2 regions of the Anaerostipes rhamnosivorans genome follow, and region 1 is predicted to be linked to the other one. Evidence: predicted binding sites of a transcription regulator. Region 1 holds the regulator's gene; the other holds the start of a gene.
What was found. The regulator Rex, encoded in region 1, represses fermentation and respiration genes when NADH is low (regulators of the CRP and FNR family bind a similar motif). The targets are predictions, from matches to a motif close to ATTGTTAANTANTTAACAAT.

Region 1 (8,631 bases):
TATAAGTTTTCATATGTCAGTTCCTCCTCGTCAGTATACCAAAGATAAGCGTCCTCAAATCGACTGTGGGGACTTGAGTCGATTGCTTCGGACACGGTGCCGTAAAATATGATTTTTCCTTTCTTCAAAATGCAGATGCAGTCACATAGCTTTTCGATCTCGTCCATGAAATGGGATGTGAGAAAAATTGTCAGTCCGCTTTCTTTGAGCAGGGAAAGAATGTTCCAAACTTCCCGACGGGCTCTGGCGTCAAGCCCTGTTGTCAATTCATCCAAAAAAACCACTTCAGGTTTTGGGATGAGTGCAAGGATAATGAAAAGACGCTGTCTTTGACCGCCGGATAAATCCTTTACTTGGGTTTTCAGTTTATCCGCGATTCCAAACCTGGAAAGAAGCTCCAGGGGATCCTCAGCTTCATGGTAAAGAGAAGCAGTGACCTGACAGAGCTCCTGTACGGTAATACTGTCCTGATAATTTGTTTCCTGAAATTGAACTCCCACTTTCTCAAAGAGTTTTTTTCTTTCTTTAAGCGGATTCATTCCAAGAATGGAGATTTTGCCGCTGTCAGCTTTTTTCGTGCCTAACATACACTCGATCACAGTACTCTTTCCGGCACCGTTGGCGCCGATCAGACCGAATACGGTTCCTCGGTTTACCGACAGACTGATCTGATCTGCCGCAGGAGTCCCGGAGTATGTTTTTGTCAGTTGACTGACTTTGATGATTTCTTGCATTGATTGATACCTCCTTGTTTTTTGTAACAAAAGAATACCACCAACAGAAACGCTGGTGGTAAAGTGGAGGGTTTAGGAAAAAAATTTTTTCATTTCTTTTAGCATGCGGATCATGTCTATGGCGTTTTCTTCCGCATCTGCCAGAGAAGAGATCAGGTTATCGCACACAGCGATGATATCGTCATCGGATTTCGGCGTGTCCAATATCGATTTGATATCTGCCCTTGGATTTTTAGAAAGGTGGGAGAGCATTCTTAGGATCGCTTCTAAAGAATAATTTGCGCAGCGCAGGGAACGGATGATCTTAAGCCGTCTGATATCCTCTCCAGTATACACCCGGTATCCGTTTTGTCTCCGTTTGACTGTAAGCAAGCCGTTCATCTCCCAATTTCTTAAGGCATCCATCGTGATGTTTAGCTGTTCGGATACTTCCTTCCTTTTAAGGGAAAGAGTGTTTTCTGAACTCTCGCCGGATATGATCTGATTTACGATCTCTATGGCCTCTTCCGCGTTAAAGCGTTCCTTACGGATCTGGTCCAGATATTCGTTGGTCAGAAGAAGTGCCGTGTCATAATCCCCCAAGGCAGATACCTTTACCATCTGTACGATTTTTTTCCGAAGGCCGTTCTGCAGTACCTCGATTTGGAAAGCCAGACGGGCCAGCCGAAGCTGGGCAATATGTAGATCGGTAAAGATACGGTATCCGTTGGCCTGACGCTCCGGTTTTGGTATCAGCCCAGATTCTTCATACAGCCTTACGGTGTTTGGGTGTATTCCGATCATGGACGCGATTTCAGATGTTTTATAAGTGTTCATAATGATTCCACCTCCGTTTCTATCTTCATGGTAGCACAAACAAAAAGCCTGGTGTTATAGTGGAGGGAAGAACAGAGCAGATAATAGAAAATGACATTGAAACCGATAAGGATCCAATGTCATCTTTATAATTCTTAGTTAAAGCCGATAAATTTCCGGGCTGCTTTGTAGGCTGCGATAACGACTTTCCGCCCTCCATATCCCGGAAGGTTTACGGCATTTCCTACCAGAGATCCGCGGATCTGACGGTAAAGTTTTTTGTTTTTGGTTTTTAGGTATCTCCACAGCTCTTTTTTCTTCTGAATGTGCTCCGGGGTGCCGGATTTGATGGCGATCACAGAAGAGACAGTCATGATGATACTCAGGTAATGTTTCATATAGCGGTATAATGGTTTGTTCACAAGCTCAAAGCTGCTCATGTAGTCGATCATTGCCTGTGTGACAAAGAACTGCTGATCAATTCTTTTGATCATATTGTTCTCGTTGACAGACTGATCGTCCCTGCCGATAAAATATCGGTAGAAATTCACGTCCAGGTAATAGATCGTCTTCACATAAGGAAGCGGTTTAAACACATATAGATTGTCTACATAAAATGTATGCTCCGGCAGACATAAGCGGCACTCATGGAGCAGAGAAGTCCTGTAGATGACGGAGTGCATTAAAATGTACTGGCTCAGTGGGAAACGCTTCACATCATCCCATGTAAACAGCTCCTCAATAGGGATGGAATGGCGGTAGTGAATGACCGTCTTTTTCTTCACGCCCTGTTTTTCATAGACATAGTTGGACATAAACATATCAACAATCGTTCCCTGACGGTAAAATGTCTCCAATTTCTTCATGATCTCTTCATAAGCGTGCTCGTTTACCCAGTCATCGCTGTCCACGACCTTAAAGTAGATTCCTTTGGCATGGGCAATACCGGTATTCACGGCACCTCCATGCCCTTTGTTCTTCTGATGGATTGCACGGCAGATGCCAGGGTATTTGTTTTCATATTCATCGGCGATCATGCCGGTATTGTCTGTAGAACCATCGTCAATGATCAGGATCTCGACTTTGTCACCACCGATCAGTAAAGTATCGATGCAGTGTCTCATATATTCCTGAGAGTTATAACACGGTACGGCGAATGATAATAATTTCATTTTGTAACCTCCTAAAAATGGTACTCTGTCTATTATAAACAAACAAACGAAAAAATGCTATAAGTTTTTCTCCATTGTTCTCAGTCGGCTCTGGAAAGGCCTCCTTCCAACAGCGGAGAAAAACTAGCGTAGATTGGCGCCTTTCGTGAGATATTACACTATTTTTAACGAGCTGCCAGTGCGGAGCACGCTCACCCGAAGGGTATGAAATGCGCGTTGGCAGCAGTGCTAAACAACGTTATCTGCTACTCTGTTTCTTCAGAGAGGGTTTCCCACTCTTCATAAAATGTTTCAAGCTGTTGGTCATTCTGGGCTTTGGCTGTGGAGAGTTCCAGCAGCTTTTGTGTGTTTACAGCGTTTTCCGGGAGACACATTTCTTCTTCCAGTTTTGTGTTTTCCTCTTCCAGCCGTTCAATCTCCGACTCCACCCTTTTCAGCCGGTTTTTAGTTTTGCGGCGCCTTGCCTCTTCCTCTTTTTGCTTCTGCCAGTTAAGCTTGGTGTCTGAGACGTTTTCACCTTCGGCTGTCTGTAGTTCCTCTGTTCCTTCCTTTTCCTTTTCAAAAAGATAATGCTGGTAATCCCCGGAATAGGAGTGAAGCCCTTTGGAAGGAGAAAGCTCCAGGATTCTTGTGGCGGTCTTGTTAATGAAATAACGGTCATGAGAGACATACAAAACAGTTCCTGTGTATTGGGATAAGGCGGATTCCAGAATTTCTTTGGAATGGATGTCCAGATGGTTGGTCGGTTCATCCAGAATCAGGAAATTAGCACGGGAGAGCATAAGCTTTGCAAGTGATACCCGTCCCTTTTCCCCGCCGCTTAAGGAGGAGATCAGTTTGAAGACATCCTCTCCTTTAAAAAGAAAAGCAGCCAGGGTATTGCGGATCTTTGTATTGGTCAGTTCTGGGAAGGAATCTGATATTTCGTCAAAGATGGTCTTTTCCGGGTGCAGGTTGTCCTGGGCCTGGTCATAGTATCCGATGGACACCTGGGAGCCCAGTTTGATCTGTCCTTTGTTTTTTGCCATCTGCTTGCAAATGATCTTTAACATGGTGGTTTTTCCAGTACCGTTGGCGCCGATCAGCGCCACACGTTCTCCCCGGAAGATTTCAAAATCGATATCGGAAAACAACGTATGTGACCCAAAGCTTTTTTCCAGATGTTCCACAGTGAGGACATCATTCCCGCTGACAATGGACGGTTCGATGGAAAAGCGCATTTTCCCGTCAATCTCCATTGGCTTCTCGATCACGTCGATCTTATCGAGCATTTTTTCACGGCTCTCAGCACGGCGGATCGATTTTTCCCGGTTAAACTGTTTGAGTTTTTCGATGACCGCTTTCTGATGTTTGATCTCCTGCTGCTGGTTTTCGTATTCCTTTAACCGAATGGCTTTTACCTGGTCTCTTTTCTGGATAAATGCAGAATAGTTTCCATCAAAGAGCATGGCATGTCCAGCCTCGATCTCCATGACCTTGTTGACGATCTTGTCCAGGAAATACCGGTCATGGGAGACTAAGATCACAGCTCCTTCATAGTGGCTTAGGTAAGTTTCCAGCCACTGAATAGATTCCACGTCCAGGTGGTTGGTGGGCTCATCCAGAAGAAGGATCTCAGGCTTCATGAGCAGAAGCTTTCCCAGGGCAACCCGTGTCTTCTGACCACCGGAGAGAGTTGCGATCTGCTTCTGGAAGTCTTCCTCTTTAAAACCAAGGCCTTTTAAGATACCAGTGATTTCACTTTCATAGGCAAACCCGTTTTTCTGTTCAAATAAATGGGTGGCTCTGGTGTATTCCTCCATCTTATCCTCAAGCTCTTTGCCGCTTAAATGCTTCATCATCTGTTCCAGGGACCGAAGCTTTTTATCCAGTTCGATCACATCTTGCTTGATGGTCAAAAGCTCTTCGTAAATGGTGAGGGAGGAAGTATGGTCCTGGTGCTGTGCGAGATAACCAATCTCGGCATCCTTTTTCTTGTGGATCTCTCCCTCGTCGGGGGTCATCTGATCCATGATGATCTTTAAAAGGGTGGATTTCCCAGCCCCATTTAATCCGATCACGGCAAGACGGTCTTTTTCATTAATATGAAAGGATATTCCTTTCAGGACTTCCTGGTCAACGAAAGTTTTATGTATATTCTGACAAGATAAAACCATAGTGTACTCCTTCAAAACTTCTTAGCAATAAAAATTCTTTATTAGCATAACATAATTTCTGAAAAAACGCACTAAAAGTTTGACAGATATTAGACAATCTTATATAATTTATTTAATTTAGGAAGTTGATAAAATAAGTGGGAGGGTAATAATGTCATCAATGGATAAGAATATATCACCGGCAGTTATAAAGAGATTACCTAGATATTACCGTTATTTGGGAGCCTTGAAAGCAAAGAACATTACAAGGATTTCCTCCAAAGAACTGAGTGAGCGGATGAAGGTGACTGCATCCCAGATCCGCCAGGATCTCAATAATTTTGGAGGTTTCGGGCAGCAGGGATACGGATATAACGTGGAAAATCTTTATGTGGAGATCGGTAAGATCCTGGGGCTTGATAAGAGTAACCAGATGATCATCGTGGGCGCGGGTAATCTCGGCCAGGCACTGGCCAACTATCAGGATTTCAACAACAACAGCATCGGATTCCAGGTGATCGCGCTTTTTGACGTGAATCCGAAACTGATCGGCATCACTGTGCACGGCGTGGAAGTTCACGATATCGATGATATGGAAGAATTTATTAAAAATCATGAGATCAAGATCGCTGCTCTGACACTTCCGCAGGACCAGGCGCCCAAGATCGCCAAAGAGCTGGCATCCTGGGGCATCAAAGGCTTTTGGAATTTTGCGCCGGTGGATCTTACACTGCCGGACAGCGTTACCGTAGAAAACGTGCATCTGGCAGAATCTCTCATGACACTGACTTACAATATCCACAGCCGGGAAGACAACGAAGACACCGGGGAGTAGACGGGAGGAGCGTCATGATCGTGGGAATTGGGACTGATCTTGTTGAGATTGGGCGGATTCAGAAGATGACTGAGAGGAAAAAAGGCCTCAGCCGGATATTTTCAGAATCAGAACTGGCGTACGCGGGCTCAGACAGTACGACTCTTGCTGGGAATTTTGCAGTTAAAGAAGCCGTTTCCAAGGTATTTGGAACCGGCTTCTTCGGATTGGAGCCTTATGAGATCGAAGTGTTACGGAATGAAAAAGGAGCGCCTTATTTAAAACTTTCAGGGAGAGCCAAACAGATGGCTTCGGCTCAAAAGATCACAAAGTTTCATGTGTCAATCACTAATACAGGAGAACTGGCACAGGCTTTTGTCATAGGAGAATGTCTATGAAATATGTATTAAAAAACCAGGAAATGCAGAACGTGGATAAAGAAACAATAGAAGACATCGGAGTGCCGGGCCTTGTACTGATGGAGCGGGCCAGCGAAAAGATTGCTGGCAGGATTAAGGCTTCTGTCCAAAAACAGGACAGGATTCTGTCCGTGGCAGGATGCGGAAACAACGGAGGGGATGCGCTGGCGGCGGCCAGGATTCTTTTGGAGGAAGGCTACTCAGTAGATTTCGCGGTGGTAGGAAATCTTGAAAAGGCATCCAAAGACTTAAAGACCCAGCTGGGCATCTTAAACCGACTGGGTTATGAGGCGGAAACCAGTGTCAACTATAATGATTATGACTGGATCCTGGAGGGGCTGTTCGGTGTGGGGCTTTCCAGAAAGATCTCTGGTTCGTACCGTACTGCCATAGAGGCAATCAATGCAAGCAAAGCCAAGGTAATGTCCGTGGATATTCCCTCAGGCATCAGCGGGGATACGGGAAAGGTCCTTGGGTGTGCTGTCAAAGCGGATGCCACAGTGACGTTTGGAGGCCCAAAAGCGGGGCATCTTCTCTATCCGGGCAAGGATCATACAGGCCGGCTTTTTGTGGAGAGGATTGGTTTCTTTGACCAGACTTTAAAAAAATATGCCCGGGGATTTACTTATGACAGAAAAGATCTTAAAAGACTGCCCAAAAGGACCGCAGATTCCCACAAAGGAACCTATGGGAAGGTCCTGATCGTTGCAGGCAATGAATCCATGTCAGGAGCGGCCTATTTCGCGGCAAAAAGTGCCCTGCGCATGGGCAGCGGGCTGGTAAAGGTGATTTCCCACGCCTCCAACCGCCCGATCCTTCTGTCCATGCTTCCGGAAGTGCTGTTCGGGGCAGAGGAAGATCTAAAAGCTTCTCTTAGATGGTGTGATTGTATTTTATTCGGTCCTGGAATGGGCGTATCTGAGCGGACAAAAAGGCTTTTAGAAACCGTACTGTCCGACGGAACAAAACCACTTGTTCTGGACGCAGACGGTTTAAATACGGTCAGCCATTACAAGCTGCGGATCGATTATCCGGCCGGGTGCATTTTGACACCGCATCTTAAGGAGGCAGCAAGACTGCTGGAGACATCAGCAGAAGAGGTGAAAGAAAACCTGCCTGAAACAGCACATCGTGCAGCGGACCTGTTTCAAAGTGTGGTGGTGCTCAAAGATGCCACAACACTGGTAGTGTCAGCAGATGAGCCTGTTTACTACAACTGCAGCGGAAATCACGGAATGGCCACGGGAGGAAGCGGCGATGTGCTGGGCGGCATCATCACAAGCCTTTTAGGACGGGCCATGGAACCGTTGGAAGCTGCGGCTCTGGGTGTGTACGTCCACGGCCTTGCGGGAGACGAGGCCGCAAAGAGACTTGGATATGACAGTATGCTGGCTTCCGACATCATAGAAGCTCTCAGCAGTATTTTAGGAGGAATCAATGATGAATCAATACTATAGAGTGTATGCAGCCATAGACTTGGATGCGATCTGCCACAATATCAGTGAGATAAAGAACATTGTTGGAACGGACACGAAGATTATGCCGGTGATCAAGGCGGACGGATACGGCCACGGGGCAGTTCCGGTGGCAAAGGCATTAAACAAGATCGGCGTTGACGGGTTTGCAGTGGCGATCATAGAGGAAGGGATCGCCCTGAGGAAACAGGGAATAACAAAGCCCATACTGATCCTGGGTTATACTTCAGAATACCAGTATGCCTCTTTGATTCAGCATGAGATAGAGCAGACGGTGTTTTCCTATGATATGGCGGAGGCAATCTCCAAGTTTGCGGTGACGATGAAAAAAGATGCAAACATACATATCAAGGTGGACACTGGAATGAACCGGATTGGATTTAAACCGACGGAGGAATCCGTTTCGCAGGTGGAGCGGATACAAAAGCTTCCGAATATAAAGATTCAGGGCATCTTCACCCACTTTGCATGCGCGGATGAGGAAGATAAGACATCGGCCAGACATCAGAAGGAGCTATTTGATCAATTTGTGCGGAGTCTTGAGGACAAAGGAATCGAGATCCCGGTCAAGCATGTTTCCAACAGTGCCGCTATCATGGATCTTTGCGACTGCCGTATGGATATGGTGCGTTCCGGGATCATTACCTACGGACTGTATCCCTCCGAAGAGGTAGACAAGTCGGCCATTGATTTGAGGCCGGCCCTTTCCCTGATCAGCCACGTGATCCATGTAAAGGAAGTGGAGCCGGGGGAAGGGGTCAGCTACGGATCGACCTTTGTCACAGAAAGAAAGACTAAGATCGCAACGATCCCGGTAGGCTATGCGGATGGTTATCCCAGGGCACTATCTTCCAAAGGGAGAGTGATCATCCGAGGACAGTATGCACCGATCATCGGGAGAATCTGTATGGACCAGTTTATGGTGGATGTAACGGATATCGAAGGTGTTTGTGTCATGGATCAGGTCACCTTGGTAGGTACCGACGGAGACAAGAACATATCAGTAGAAGAGGCAGCCAATCTGGCGGGATCCTTTAATTATGAATTCGTGTGTGGGATCGGGAAGCGGGTCCCACGGGTGTATTTT
Region 2 (12,415 bases), 680 kb from region 1:
GATCCTTAATACGAAGCTCAATGAAAACATCTATATTACCCTTACAGACCATATCAACTTTGCGCTTCAGAGAATGAAGCAGGATATGATGTACCCCAACCCTCTGAGCCGGGAGGTCAAGACATTCTATGATCTGGAATACAAGATCGGGGAATATGCTCTTGGAATCGTGGAAAAGGACTTGGGTGTAAAGCTTCCACAGGATGAGGCGGTATCCATAGCCCTCCATGTGGTCAGTGCAGAGTATGATACGAAAGTGCGTGACACAGTACAGATCACAACTTTTATCAAAAACGTTATTGACAAGGTCAAAGATTATTTTCAAATGGAACTTACGGAAACTTCTCTAAACTATGAAAGATTTATTACACACCTCAAGTTTTTGTCAAGAAAAGTCATGTCAGGAGGAGGGATGGACGAAATTGAGCCTGAGCTCCAGAAGATGATCTCAGCCATGTATCCGGATGAGTATCAATGCAGCCAGGAGATTGCAGAGTATATTAAGAAGGAATACCGGCGGGAAATGTCAGAGGGAGAGATTGTATACTTAACAATGCATATTGAACGCATAAAAAGCAGCAATCAGACAAAGAACATTAGAAAATAGGAGGGAATCATGTTTAAGTCTTTGAAGAAAGCGTTTAAGCAGGAAGTGAAATCGGTTGAAGTACTGTCACCAATGAAGGGGACAGTGATTGCCATGAATCAAGTGGCTGATCCGACGTTTGCAGGAGAAATCCTTGGGACGGGAGTGGCGATCATACCGAAAGAGGGGAAAGTTGTATCGCCGATCGACGGAAAAGTCGGCGTGATGTTTGAGACAAAGCATGCGGTCAGCATCTCGGGGCCGGACGGTCTGGAAATGATTGTCCATGTGGGGATCGACACTGTTGAACTGAAAGGGGAACATTTTACGGCTCATAAGAATTCAGGAGATCCGGTAAAGGCTGGCGATCTGCTGCTCACATTTGATATGGATGCCATCAAAGCGGCGGGTTATGATGTAACCGTTCCTGTTGTCATCTGTGAAAAAGGAAATTATACGGATATCGAATGCTTCCACGGAAAGGAGGTAGAGGCAGGGGAGCTGATCATCCGGTTAAATGAAAAATAAGAGAAGGATTTAATTTGAAAGGGGAACTTATTGTTATGATGAAATATTTTCAGAAATTAGGTAAAGCATTGATGCTGCCGGTTGCGGTACTTCCGGCGGCCGCAATCTTAATGGGTATCGGTTATCTGATCGACCCCAATGTTATGGCAGCCAATGCCGACAAAGCTCCGATCGCGGTGGCAGTATTCTTAGTGAAGGCTGGAGGAGCCATCATCGATAATCTGCCGATCTTGTTTGCTGTGGGTGTCGCTCTTGGAATGACCAAAAAGAAAGACGGCGCAGCGGCACTGTCAGGATTGGTTGCTTATCTTGTTGTAACGACTATTTTAAATAGTGACAATGTGGCACTTTTGCTGAACATTCCGGTTGAGCAGGTAGCTCCTGCTTTTGCAAAGATCCAAAACGCTTTTGTCGGTATTATTTCCGGTCTTATAGCATCAGCTTGCTTTAATAAGTTTGGAGAAGTACAGTTGCCAACGGCCTTATCATTCTTCAGTGGAAAACGCTGTGTGCCGATCATAACCTCAGCATTAATGTTAGTCGTTTCTGGTATTTTGTATTTTGTATGGCCGCCATTGTATAATGTATTAGTCAAATTTGGGGAAAGTATTGTAGGACTGGGACCTGTGGGAGCAGGAATCTATGCATTCTTTAACAGACTGCTCATTCCGACAGGATTACATCACGCATTAAACTCTGTATTCTGGTTTGATGTTGCAGGCATTGACGATATCGGTAAATTCTGGGCAGGGACCGGAGTCAAAGGTATCACTGGTATGTATCAGGCAGGATTCTTCCCGGTTATGATGTTTGGTCTGCCGGCAGGCGCTCTGGCTATGTACCATACAGCCAAAGACAACAAGAAAAAAGTAGCGGCAGGTCTATTGATCGCGGCGGCCTTTGCTTCTTTCTTTACCGGCGTTACAGAGCCTCTGGAATTCTCCTTTATGTTCTTGGCTCCGGCACTGTATGTGGTTCACGCGTTGCTGACTGGTATTTTTGTGGCGGTAGCGGCAGCTTTACATGCTACAGCAGGATTCAGCTTCAGTGCAGGACTGGTTGACTTCCTTTTGAGTTCCAGACTTCCAATGGCCAATAAGCCGTGGATGCTGCTGATTCTTGGTGTGATTGCGTTTGTAGTTTATTATGTGCTGTTCCGTTTTATCATTGTGAAGTTTAACTTAAAGACTCCAGGACGTGAAGAAGACGATGACGTGGAGGAGGAGAAGAGTGCCGTATTGGCAAATGATGATTTTACAAGAGTGGCGCAGATCATTTTAGAAGGGCTCGGAGGAAAGGATAACCTGACTTCTATTGACAACTGTATCACAAGGCTTCGTCTGGAAATCAAGGACCAGGATCTGATTGACGAGAAAAAGATTAAGTCAGCTGGAATTGCAGGAATTATTCGTCCCGGCAAAAACAGTATTCAGATCATCGTAGGCACGAAAGTGCAGTTTGTGGCAGACGAGTTAATAAAGCTTGCTGAAATGTAAACTAAGAGTTATATTGAGTAATAGATGGAAACTATTTATGGGGAAACAGCTTTTAGTGTTTCCCCGGATCATAGAAAGGAAGTAGAAAATGAGAGTTATTAAGGGAAAAGATTACAAGGACATGAGCAGGAAGGCAGCAAATATTATCTCAGCAGAGATCATCACTAAGCCAGACTGTGTATTGGGGCTGGCGACAGGATCTTCACCGATCGGGATCTATGAGAATCTGGTACATTGGTATGAGCAGGACGATTTGGATTTCAGCCAGGTGAGATCAGTGAATCTGGATGAATACAAAGGGCTTCCGAAAGACAATGACCAGAGCTATGACTATTTTATGCATCAATATCTGTTTAATAAGGTAAATATCAAACCAGAGAATATCAACATTCCAAATGGTATGGAAGAAGATGCGCAGAAAGAATGTGCAAGATATAACCAGGTGTTAGAGGAAATCGGTGGGGTGGATTTACAGCTTCTTGGAATCGGACACAACGGGCACATTGGATTCAACGAGCCTGGAGAAGCATTTGAAAAAGAGACCCACTGCGTGGATTTGACAGAGAGCACCATCAATGCCAATAAGCGTTTCTTTGAAAAAGAAGAAGACGTGCCGAGACAGGCTTATACAATGGGCATCAAATCAATCATGAAAGCAAAGAAGATTCTTCTTATTATCAGCGGCAAAGAAAAAGCAGGTATTGTAAAAGAAGCATTCTTCGGACCGGTAACACCGAAAGTACCGGCGTCCATCTTACAGCTTCACAATGATGTGATCCTGGTAGCAGATGCGGACGCATTGTCAGAGGTAGAGGATTTATTATGATTATAAAAAACGCAGAAGTTTTTTGTGAAGACGGGGTCTTCCGGTCAAAAGATATCTGTACGGACGGTGAAATATTTTGTGATTCTTCACAGGATGAACAGATCTTAGACGCCGAGGGCTGCTATGCAATCCCAGGGCTGGTTGATATTCACTTTCACGGCTGTGTGGGATATGATTTCTGTGACGGGACTTCTGAAGCTATCCATAAGATGGCAGAGTATGAAGCAGAAAATGGAGTGCTTGCGATCTGTCCGGCTACTATGACCTTAGCGGAGGATCAACTGATGTCCATCGCCGAGGCAGCCGCTGGATATAGGGGCGGCGCTGGAGCGGATCTGGTCGGCATTAACATGGAAGGTCCATTCATCAATGAGGCCAAAAAGGGAGCGCAGAATCCTGCGTATATCCATACACCGGATGTGGACATGTACCGGAGGCTTCAAAAGGCTTCAAACGGTTTATTTAAGCTGGTGGACATTGCACCGGAAACCGAGGGAGCCATGGACTTTATCCGTCAGGTAAAAGACGAGGCGGTCATCTCGATTGCCCATACTGCAGCGGATTATGACACCGCAGTAAAAGCCATTGAACATGGAGTCAGCCACGTGACACATCTCTACAACGCCATGCCGGGGTACAGCCACAGGGCACCAGGTGTCATCGGGGCAGCCTGTGACTACGGACTGGATGTGGAACTTATATGCGACGGTATTCATATTCATCCCAGTGCCGTCAGGACTACCTTTAAGATGTTTGGAGATGACCATATTATCCTGATCAGTGACAGCATGATGGCCACCGGAATGGATGACGGCACTTATCAGCTGGGAGGCCAGGACGTTAAAGTCGTGGGCAATCTTGCAACTTTAGCGGAAGGGGGAGCGATTGCAGGCTCTGCCACAAACTTGATGGACTGTATGAGAACCGCAGTAAAAAGCATGGGGATTCCACTTGAGAGTGCAGTCAAATGTGCATCACAGAATCCAGCCAGATCCATTGGCATTGATGATAAATATGGAAGTATTTCAGAGGGCAAATATGCCAATGTTGTTATCTTAGACAAAGAGCTGAATATCAAGTCAATCGTACAAAAAGGAAAATTGACAAAGAAGAATTAAACAGAATAACAGAGGGCAGAAGTACGTTTAAAAGACGGCTTCTGCCTTTCTTTATTATATAGTTCTTGGATTATTGAGAGCGGAGAATGTGAGAAATTATATCTTCCGGCATTTTTCTTCACATTTTTTTGTTGGTTTGTTTTAAAATGTCTGCACGGCATGACCAGAATATGCTGAAGAATATAACCTAAAACCGATTGTAAAAGCAGAAAAGGACCTGGGATATGGATGAATAAGACAACGATAATCAAAGCTTCCGCAGTCATTGGCGCGTGTTTGGCAGTCATAGGAATAATGATTTTATATTTTGCAGGAAAAGAGGACGGAAGGGATTCTTCCCCCGCCGATAAGAGGACGATTTTCTCTGAAGAAACACGACAAAAGGCAGAGCAGAAATCTAAGGAAAAGGTAAAAGCAGAAAAAAAGAAGTATGTAGTAGTGATTGATCCGGGGCATCAGAGGAAACAGGATCAGTCCCAGGAGCCCATCGGGCCAGGGGCTAAAGAAATGAAATCGAAGGTATCCTCTGGAACCAGCGGTATTGTGTCAGGATTAAATGAATATGAACTGACCCTTATGGTATCAAAGAAACTTAAGAAAGAGCTCGTAAAAAGAGGGTATACGGTGTATTTGACCCGGAAAAGAGCAGATGTAAATATCAGCAATGCCAAAAGAGCAAAATTTGCCGAAAAAAAGGGCGCAGATATTTTTATCAGGATTCATGCCAATGGTTCGAGAGACTATGCAGTGCGGGGTGCTCTTTCTATGGCGCCTTCAAATAACAATCCATATGCGGCACGGCTGGCTAAACAATCTCAGGAACTGTCTAAAAGCGTACTAAAAGAGTACTGCAAGGCCACGGGTATGAAGAACCGTGGCGTCACGCTGACAGATCAGATGAGCGGTATAAACTGGGCAGCTATGCCGGTAACGATTCTGGAACTGGGCTTTTTGAGTAACCCAAAGGACGATATGTCTATGAAAAGTGAACGCTTTCAAAAAAAGATGGCAGAAGGGGCAGCCAATGGAATTGACCGGTTTGTAAAGAAATGATGCGTGGATGATGGCTTTATGTCCATTAGTACAATATTCGGCTGTGGGACTATGGCCGAAGCCAAGACATTTTCGGCATGTCAGAAGGAATTTGGAAATATTTAGTTTGTATAAAAATAGTTTGTATACAAATAATTTTGCGAAAACCTCTTTTTTTCTTATCTGTATTTGTGTATAATAGCCCAAGAGGTGAATACAATAATGAAGAAAAAAAGATGGATGGCAGTGTTGGTTATGGCAGTCCTTATTTGGAATATGACAGCGGGAATCATAGAAAAACAGACGGTCCATGCAGCGGCAAAGAAGTCTGTATGGCAGAAGAAATTCGACCGATTCCGGTATGACAGTAAAGTAAACCAGCTGATCTTTGTAAAATACCATAAGAAATCAAGAGCAACGGTTTGTATGTACCAGAAAAAGAATCATAAATGGAAACGGATCTTAAAATGCAGAGGCTATGTAGGGAAAAAAGGAATCTATAAGAAAAAAGAAGGGGATATGAAAACACCTTCCGGTACTTATGGGGTTACGGGAGCTTTTGGTATCAAAAAAAATCCAGGGTCAAAGATGGAATATACGAAGGTAAATAAATATCTTTATTGGTGCGGCGACAAAAAATACTATAACCGGCTGGTGGATGTGAGAGAAAAAAAGCATCGCTGCAGGGGAGAGCATTTGATCGATTACAAGCCACATTATCATTACGGACTTTTTTTGAACTACAATCCAAAACATAAATATAAAAAGGGTTCTGCAATTTTTATGCACTGTAAAGGGAAAAAGTCTTTCACGGCAGGATGCATTGCAGTCAGCAAGGCAAACATGAAAAAGATCATAAGAAATGCGGAGCCAGGAGTAAAAATCTGCATCTACCGCAGTTAATCAGGAGGGGAACCAATGGAATACGAAGGAATGGTTTACAGACCGCCCAGCGAGGCATACAGCCTGATCATACAGGTGACGATCGGGTGCAGTCAGAACGACTGTATTTTCTGTAATATGTATAAAGAAAAGCGATTTAGAATGAGGCCGCTTCAGGATGTGCTGGCTGATTTCAGGGAGGCAAGAGCATACTACAGCTCGATTGGAAAAATCTTTCTGGCAGACGGGGATGCTCTGATCTGCAAGAATGAATATCTTAATGAGATCCTGAACTATATACGGGAAGAGATACCGGAATGCCGTCAGGTGACCTGCTATGCGTCACCCAGAAGTGTCATGATCAAAAAAGAAGAGGAACTCCGGGAACTGAAAGCACACGGTCTGGATATGGTGTATATGGGACTGGAATCAGGTAATGCACAGGTGCTTGAATTCATGAAAAAGGGGGCGACTCCGCAGGAAATGATCCAGTCAGCGGGTAAGATAAAGCAGGCAGGCATCCGGCTGTCTGTGACAGCAATCTCTGGTCTTGGAGGAACAAAGCTGTGGAGAGAACATGCAGTTGACACCGGAAAGGTGCTGTCCGCTATGAAGCCGGATTATGTAGGATTGCTGACCTTGATGGTAGAGCCGGGACTGCCTTTGGAAGAGAAGATTCAAAAAGGGGAATTTGAACTGATGACCCCGTATGACAATCTCAAGGAGACAAAACTGATGCTGGAAAACATGGACTGTCCGGGCTGTATCTTCCGTTCCAACCATGCTTCCAATTATGTCAATTTGAAAGGGACTTTAAACGAAGACCGGGAAAGAATGATGGCCCAGTTGGAAGAAGCAATCCAGGGAAATATACACTTAAAAGAAGAGTGGATGCGGGGATTTTAATATAAATGACAGAAGGGGAGGTGTCCAATGACCAGGACTTCTCCCCTTGTTTTTATAATTTTATAAATTCTGGTTTTTGATCTTTAAATACCGTATAGTACCGGAAACCAACGGAAGTGAGCAGGTCCGAAAGCTTTGAAAAATCATAAGCCATATGTTCCGGACAGTGTCCGTCTGATCCTATGGTCAGGATTTCCCCTCCAAGTTCCCGGTAGCGTTTTAAAATATCCGGGTGGGGATTCGGATAGCCGAGGCCGTATTTGTACCCGCCGGTGTTGACCTCGATCCCTTTTCCATCATCAATGACCGTTCTTAAAATTTCCTCGATCAAATCGGCATAGTCTTTGTAAACAAAATGGTAGTTTTTATCTGGGCAGTAGCGCACTGCATAATCCAAATGGCCATAGACGCAGTAGTCATGGTATGTCTGTACATTCTCAAGAATCACTTCTAAATATCTTGTAAGTCCTTGTTTTCCAGGATATGTTTCAAAAAATATGGATTCATATGGGTCCATTTGGTCAACAATATGGGTAGATCCAATGATAAAGTCAAAATTTTCTGAGCGCGCGAAGGCACGGCATTTGTCATAGGTTGTGGGCATGAGACCGATCTCGGTGCCGAACAGCACCTGTATATGATCTTTGTATTTATCCTTTAATGTAAATAATTCCTTTTTATATGTTTGGATATCCAGAAGAAAATCAAAGTTTTCATCATTTTCGGGATAGTCGTAATCCTGGTGTTCTGTAAAACAAATTTTCGTAAGACCCAGGTCTACAGCCTTTAAAATCATAGATTCCATTGGGGCTTTTGAGTCAGATGAGTGGCTGGTATGTAAATGAAAATCTGAACGAATCATGGCATCTCCTTTATATATATTTAAGATTGGTTTCACCTTTATTATATATAATTATTAAAAAAAATACATGAAAAACAGAGAAGTTACAAAAGTTTTACTTTAAATTAACAATTACCTTATGTTAAACTAAGGATGTTTAATACAGGAGGAAAAAAGAATGAGTACATTAGATCATGTAGGGAACCTATTTGCCTTCGCCGGCGGACTAGGTATGTTTCTCTATGGAATGAATGTGATGGCAGATGGCCTTCAGAAGACCGCCGGAAATAAAATGAGGCAGCTTCTGGGATATCTGACCAACAACCGCTTTTTAGGAGTTTTAGTGGGAGCTTTGGTCACAGCCATCATCCAGAGCAGTTCGGCAACAACTGTCATGGTCGTAGGTTTTGTAAATGCCGGGATCATGAATCTTACCCAGGCAGCAGGCGTTATCATGGGAGCAAACGTCGGAACCACGATTACCGCATGGCTTGTATCAGCCAATGAATGGGCAGGCGCATTAAAACCAGAATTTTTTGCCCCTTTGATCCTGGCCATCGGCGCATTTATTGTAACTTTTTCAAATAAACAAAAACTGAGCCAAAAGGCAGAGATTGCCGTTGGTTTTGGTGTACTTTTCATTGGGCTTTCCTTTATGTCCAGTTCGATCGGGGTTTACCAGAGCAGCCCGGTCTTTTCGAAAGCGTTTGAGATCCTTGGAGGTAATCCATTTCTCGGGATTTTGGTCGGAGCAGTGGTAACAGCGGTTATCCAGAGCTCTTCTGCATCTGTGGGTATCCTGCAGACACTTGCCATGAAGGGGATCGTCAACTGGCGTTCCGCAGTCTTTATCACTCTCGGACAGAATATCGGTACATGTATCACCGCACTTTTATCCAGTGCAGGAGCCAATAAAACAGCAAAGAGAGCCGCAGTGATTCATTTGTCCTTTAATATTATCGGTGCAGGTATCTATGGAATTATCATGACAATTTTCTTTGGAGTGTTTGATAATCTGGCTATGCAGCACATCACAAGTACGGAGATTTCGATCTTTCACTCTATTTTTAATGTGTCCGTCACAGTGCTTTTATTCCCATTTGCCAATGTTTTGGTAAAACTGTCAGGATTGATCATCCATGAGGAGCCGGAAGACGAAGAGGATGAAGAAGTAGAAGAAATGGTTTTGCGCCACCTGGATCCGCGTATTTTGGAGACTCCTTCTTTTGCAGTGGAGAATGCTGTAAAGGAAGTGGTGCGTATGGGTGATATTGTGCTGAAGAATATGAAGCGCGTCACAAAAGAAGCCATGAATCCGCAGCCAAGTGAAAAACAGCTGGACAAGGTGTTCAGGGACGAGAAGGTCATCAACCATCTGGAAACCATGATCACTGGCTATCTGGTAAAGATCAGCAATCTGGCGCTGACGGAGAAGCAGAGCAAGATTGTCACTGACTTGTTTTATACAATTTCTGACATTGAGAGGGCGGGAGATCACGTTGAGAATATTGCAGAATTCATGCAGATGAAGCATGACGATAAAATTGCTTTCTCAGACCTCGCTAAGGACGAATTGCACAAAATGACGGCTCAAGTCATTAAAACTTTTGATTATGCGATCCGTGCCATTGAAAATGATGATGTGGAGATCGCGAAACAGGCTCTCATGGGAGAGGAAGAAGTCGACCGGATGGAGAAGCAGTACCGAAAACAGCATATTGAACGGCTGGAGAGGGAATCCTGTGTACCTGAGGCTGGTGTGATCTACATCGATATGATGACCAGTTTGGAGCGTATTTCTGACTATGCAGATAATATTGCCAATTATATCATCGATGAAAATGAGAAATAAAAGATTTTAGTAATCTTGTACAAAGGTATGATTTTGTATACATGAGAGAAATACTAAAATAGGCTTGATATTTTTGGACATATTGTTTAAAATAAAAAGGAAGTTTGTCAATAGATTGACAATTGACAGACAACATTAAATTATTCATTCAAGACTTAGGAGGAATTGAGATGGCAGTAAAAGTAGCGATTAATGGATTTGGACGTATTGGACGTCTTGCATTCAGACAGATGTTCGGAGCAGAAGGTTATGAAGTTGTAGCAATCAACGATTTAACAAATCCTAAGATGTTAGCACATTTATTAAAGTATGATTCTGCACAGGGAAGATATGCATTAGGCGACAAGGTAGAAGCAAAAGAATCTTCCATCGTAGTTGACGGAAAAGAAATCGAAATCTACGCAGAAGCAGACGCAACAAAACTTCCTTGGGGAGAATTAGATGTTGATGTTGTATTAGAATGTACAGGATTCTACACATCTAAAGACAAAGCATCCGCACACGTTCAGGCAGGAGCTAAGAAAGTTGTTATTTCTGCGCCAGCTGGAAATGATCTTCCAACTATCGTATATAATGTAAACCACGATACATTGACAAAAGAAGACACAGTCATCTCAGCAGCATCTTGTACAACAAACTGCTTAGCACCTATGGCTGATGCACTGAACAAGTATGCACCAATCCAGTCTGGTATCATGTTAACAGTACATGCTTACACAGGAGATCAGATGACTCTTGACGGACCTCAGAGAAAAGGTGACTTAAGAAGAGCACGTGCAGCTGCAGTCAACATCGTACCTAACTCTACAGGTGCTGCAAAAGCTATCGGATTAGTTATCCCAGAATTAAACGGAAAATTAATCGGATCTGCTCAGCGTGTACCGGTTCCTACAGGATCAACAACACTTTTAACAGCAGTTGTTAAAGGTGACAATGTAACTGTTGAAGGAATCAACGCAGCTATGAAAGCAGCAGCAACAGAGTCTTTCGGATACACAGAAGAAGAATTAGTATCTTCTGACATCATCGGAATCAAATATGGTTCTTTATTCGACGCAACTCAGACAATGGTTACTGAAGTTGGTGACGGATTATATGAAGTACAGGTTGTTTCTTGGTATGACAACGAAAACTCATACACAAGCCAGATGGTTAGAACAATCAAATACTTTGCAGAATTAGCATAAGCTTCTACACTTTTGTGAGGACAAGCCTCAGAAGTCAGTGTAATATTCTGTAATATTATAAAGACTCAAACGGGTCCGGTCTTTTTGGACCGGACCGTTTTTTTATTCCATAGGAAGACTTTTTAGTCCTTCCTATAAGAAATCCTAGGAGGAAAGAACATGTTAAACAAGAAATCAGTAGATGATATCAACGTAAAAGGAAAAAAAGTCTTAGTGCGCTGTGACTTCAACGTTCCGCTTCAGGATGGAAAGATCACAGATGAGAACCGTCTTGTGGCAGCACTTCCTACACTAAAGAAGTTAATTGCTGACGGCGGAAAGCTGATCCTCTGCTCACACTTAGGAAAACCAAAAGGGGAACCGAAACCGGAGTTATCTCTTGCGCCAGTAGCAGAAAGATTAAGCGAGTTATTAGGACAGGAAGTAAAGTTTGCTGCAGATGACAACGTGGTAGGACCGAATGCAAAAGCTGCGGTAGAAGGAATGCAGGACGGGGATGTCATTTTACTTCAGAATACACGCTACAGAGCAGAAGAGACAAAGAATGGAGAAGAGTTCAGCAAAGAACTTGCAAGTCTCTGCGATGTTTTTGTTAATGATGCTTTTGGTACCGCTCATAGAGCTCACTGCTCTAACGTGGGAGTTACAAAGTTCGTGGACACTGCAGTTGTAGGATATTTAATGCAGAAAGAGATTGATTTCTTAGGAAATGCGGTCAACAATCCGGAACGTCCTATGGTCGCTATCTTGGGAGGAGCAAAGGTTTCCTCTAAGATCTCTGTGATCAATAACCTGCTAGACAAAGTCGATACTTTGATCATCGGCGGAGGTATGGCATATACTTTCATGAAAGCATTGGGAGAAGAAGTTGGAGATTCCCTTCTGGAAGCTGACTACTTAGACTACGCAAAAGAAATGATGGACAAGGCAAAAGAAAAAGGTGTGAACTTACTGATTCCTGTTGACACTGTAGTTGCTGATGACTTCTCAAATGACGCCAACATCAAAACTGTTGAGAGAGGCGGAATCGAAGCAGGATGGCAGGGACTTGACATCGGACCAAAGACAAGAGAACTGTTTTCAAATGCACTGAAAGATGCCAAGACTGTAGTATGGAACGGACCGATGGGATGCTTTGAGATGCCGAACTTTGCAGCAGGA

Region 2: gap (type I glyceraldehyde-3-phosphate dehydrogenase) is a predicted target of Rex. The motif match lies at 10,171-10,190, and genes of this name have one in related genera.

The regions. Positions count from the first base shown of each region.
Region 1 is NZ_CP040058.1:2,035,334-2,043,964, reverse strand. Features, by position in the region: gene AR1Y2_RS10140 (ABC transporter ATP-binding protein) at 1-734, opposite strand, end outside; gene AR1Y2_RS10145 (ABC transporter permease) at 1-13, opposite strand, end outside; gene AR1Y2_RS10135 (MerR family transcriptional regulator) at 807-1,550, opposite strand; gene AR1Y2_RS10130 (glycosyltransferase family 2 protein) at 1,685-2,701, opposite strand; gene AR1Y2_RS10125 (ABC-F family ATP-binding cassette domain-containing protein) at 2,947-4,857, opposite strand; gene AR1Y2_RS10120 (redox-sensing transcriptional repressor Rex) at 5,009-5,671, shown strand; gene acpS (holo-ACP synthase) at 5,686-6,048, shown strand; gene AR1Y2_RS10110 (NAD(P)H-hydrate dehydratase) at 6,045-7,526, shown strand; gene alr (alanine racemase) at 7,510-8,631, shown strand, end outside.
Region 2 is NZ_CP040058.1:1,356,238-1,368,652, forward strand. Features, by position in the region: gene licT (BglG family transcription antiterminator LicT) at 1-607, shown strand, start outside; gene AR1Y2_RS06640 (PTS sugar transporter subunit IIA) at 617-1,114, shown strand; gene nagE (N-acetylglucosamine-specific PTS transporter subunit IIBC) at 1,150-2,610, shown strand; gene nagB (glucosamine-6-phosphate deaminase) at 2,699-3,436, shown strand; gene nagA (N-acetylglucosamine-6-phosphate deacetylase) at 3,433-4,554, shown strand; gene AR1Y2_RS06660 (N-acetylmuramoyl-L-alanine amidase) at 4,783-5,607, shown strand; gene AR1Y2_RS06665 (L,D-transpeptidase family protein) at 5,809-6,489, shown strand; gene AR1Y2_RS06670 (radical SAM protein) at 6,505-7,374, shown strand; gene AR1Y2_RS06675 (histidinol-phosphatase HisJ family protein) at 7,427-8,236, opposite strand; gene AR1Y2_RS06680 (Na/Pi cotransporter family protein) at 8,394-10,067, shown strand; gene gap (type I glyceraldehyde-3-phosphate dehydrogenase) at 10,238-11,254, shown strand; gene AR1Y2_RS06690 (phosphoglycerate kinase) at 11,414-12,415, shown strand, end outside.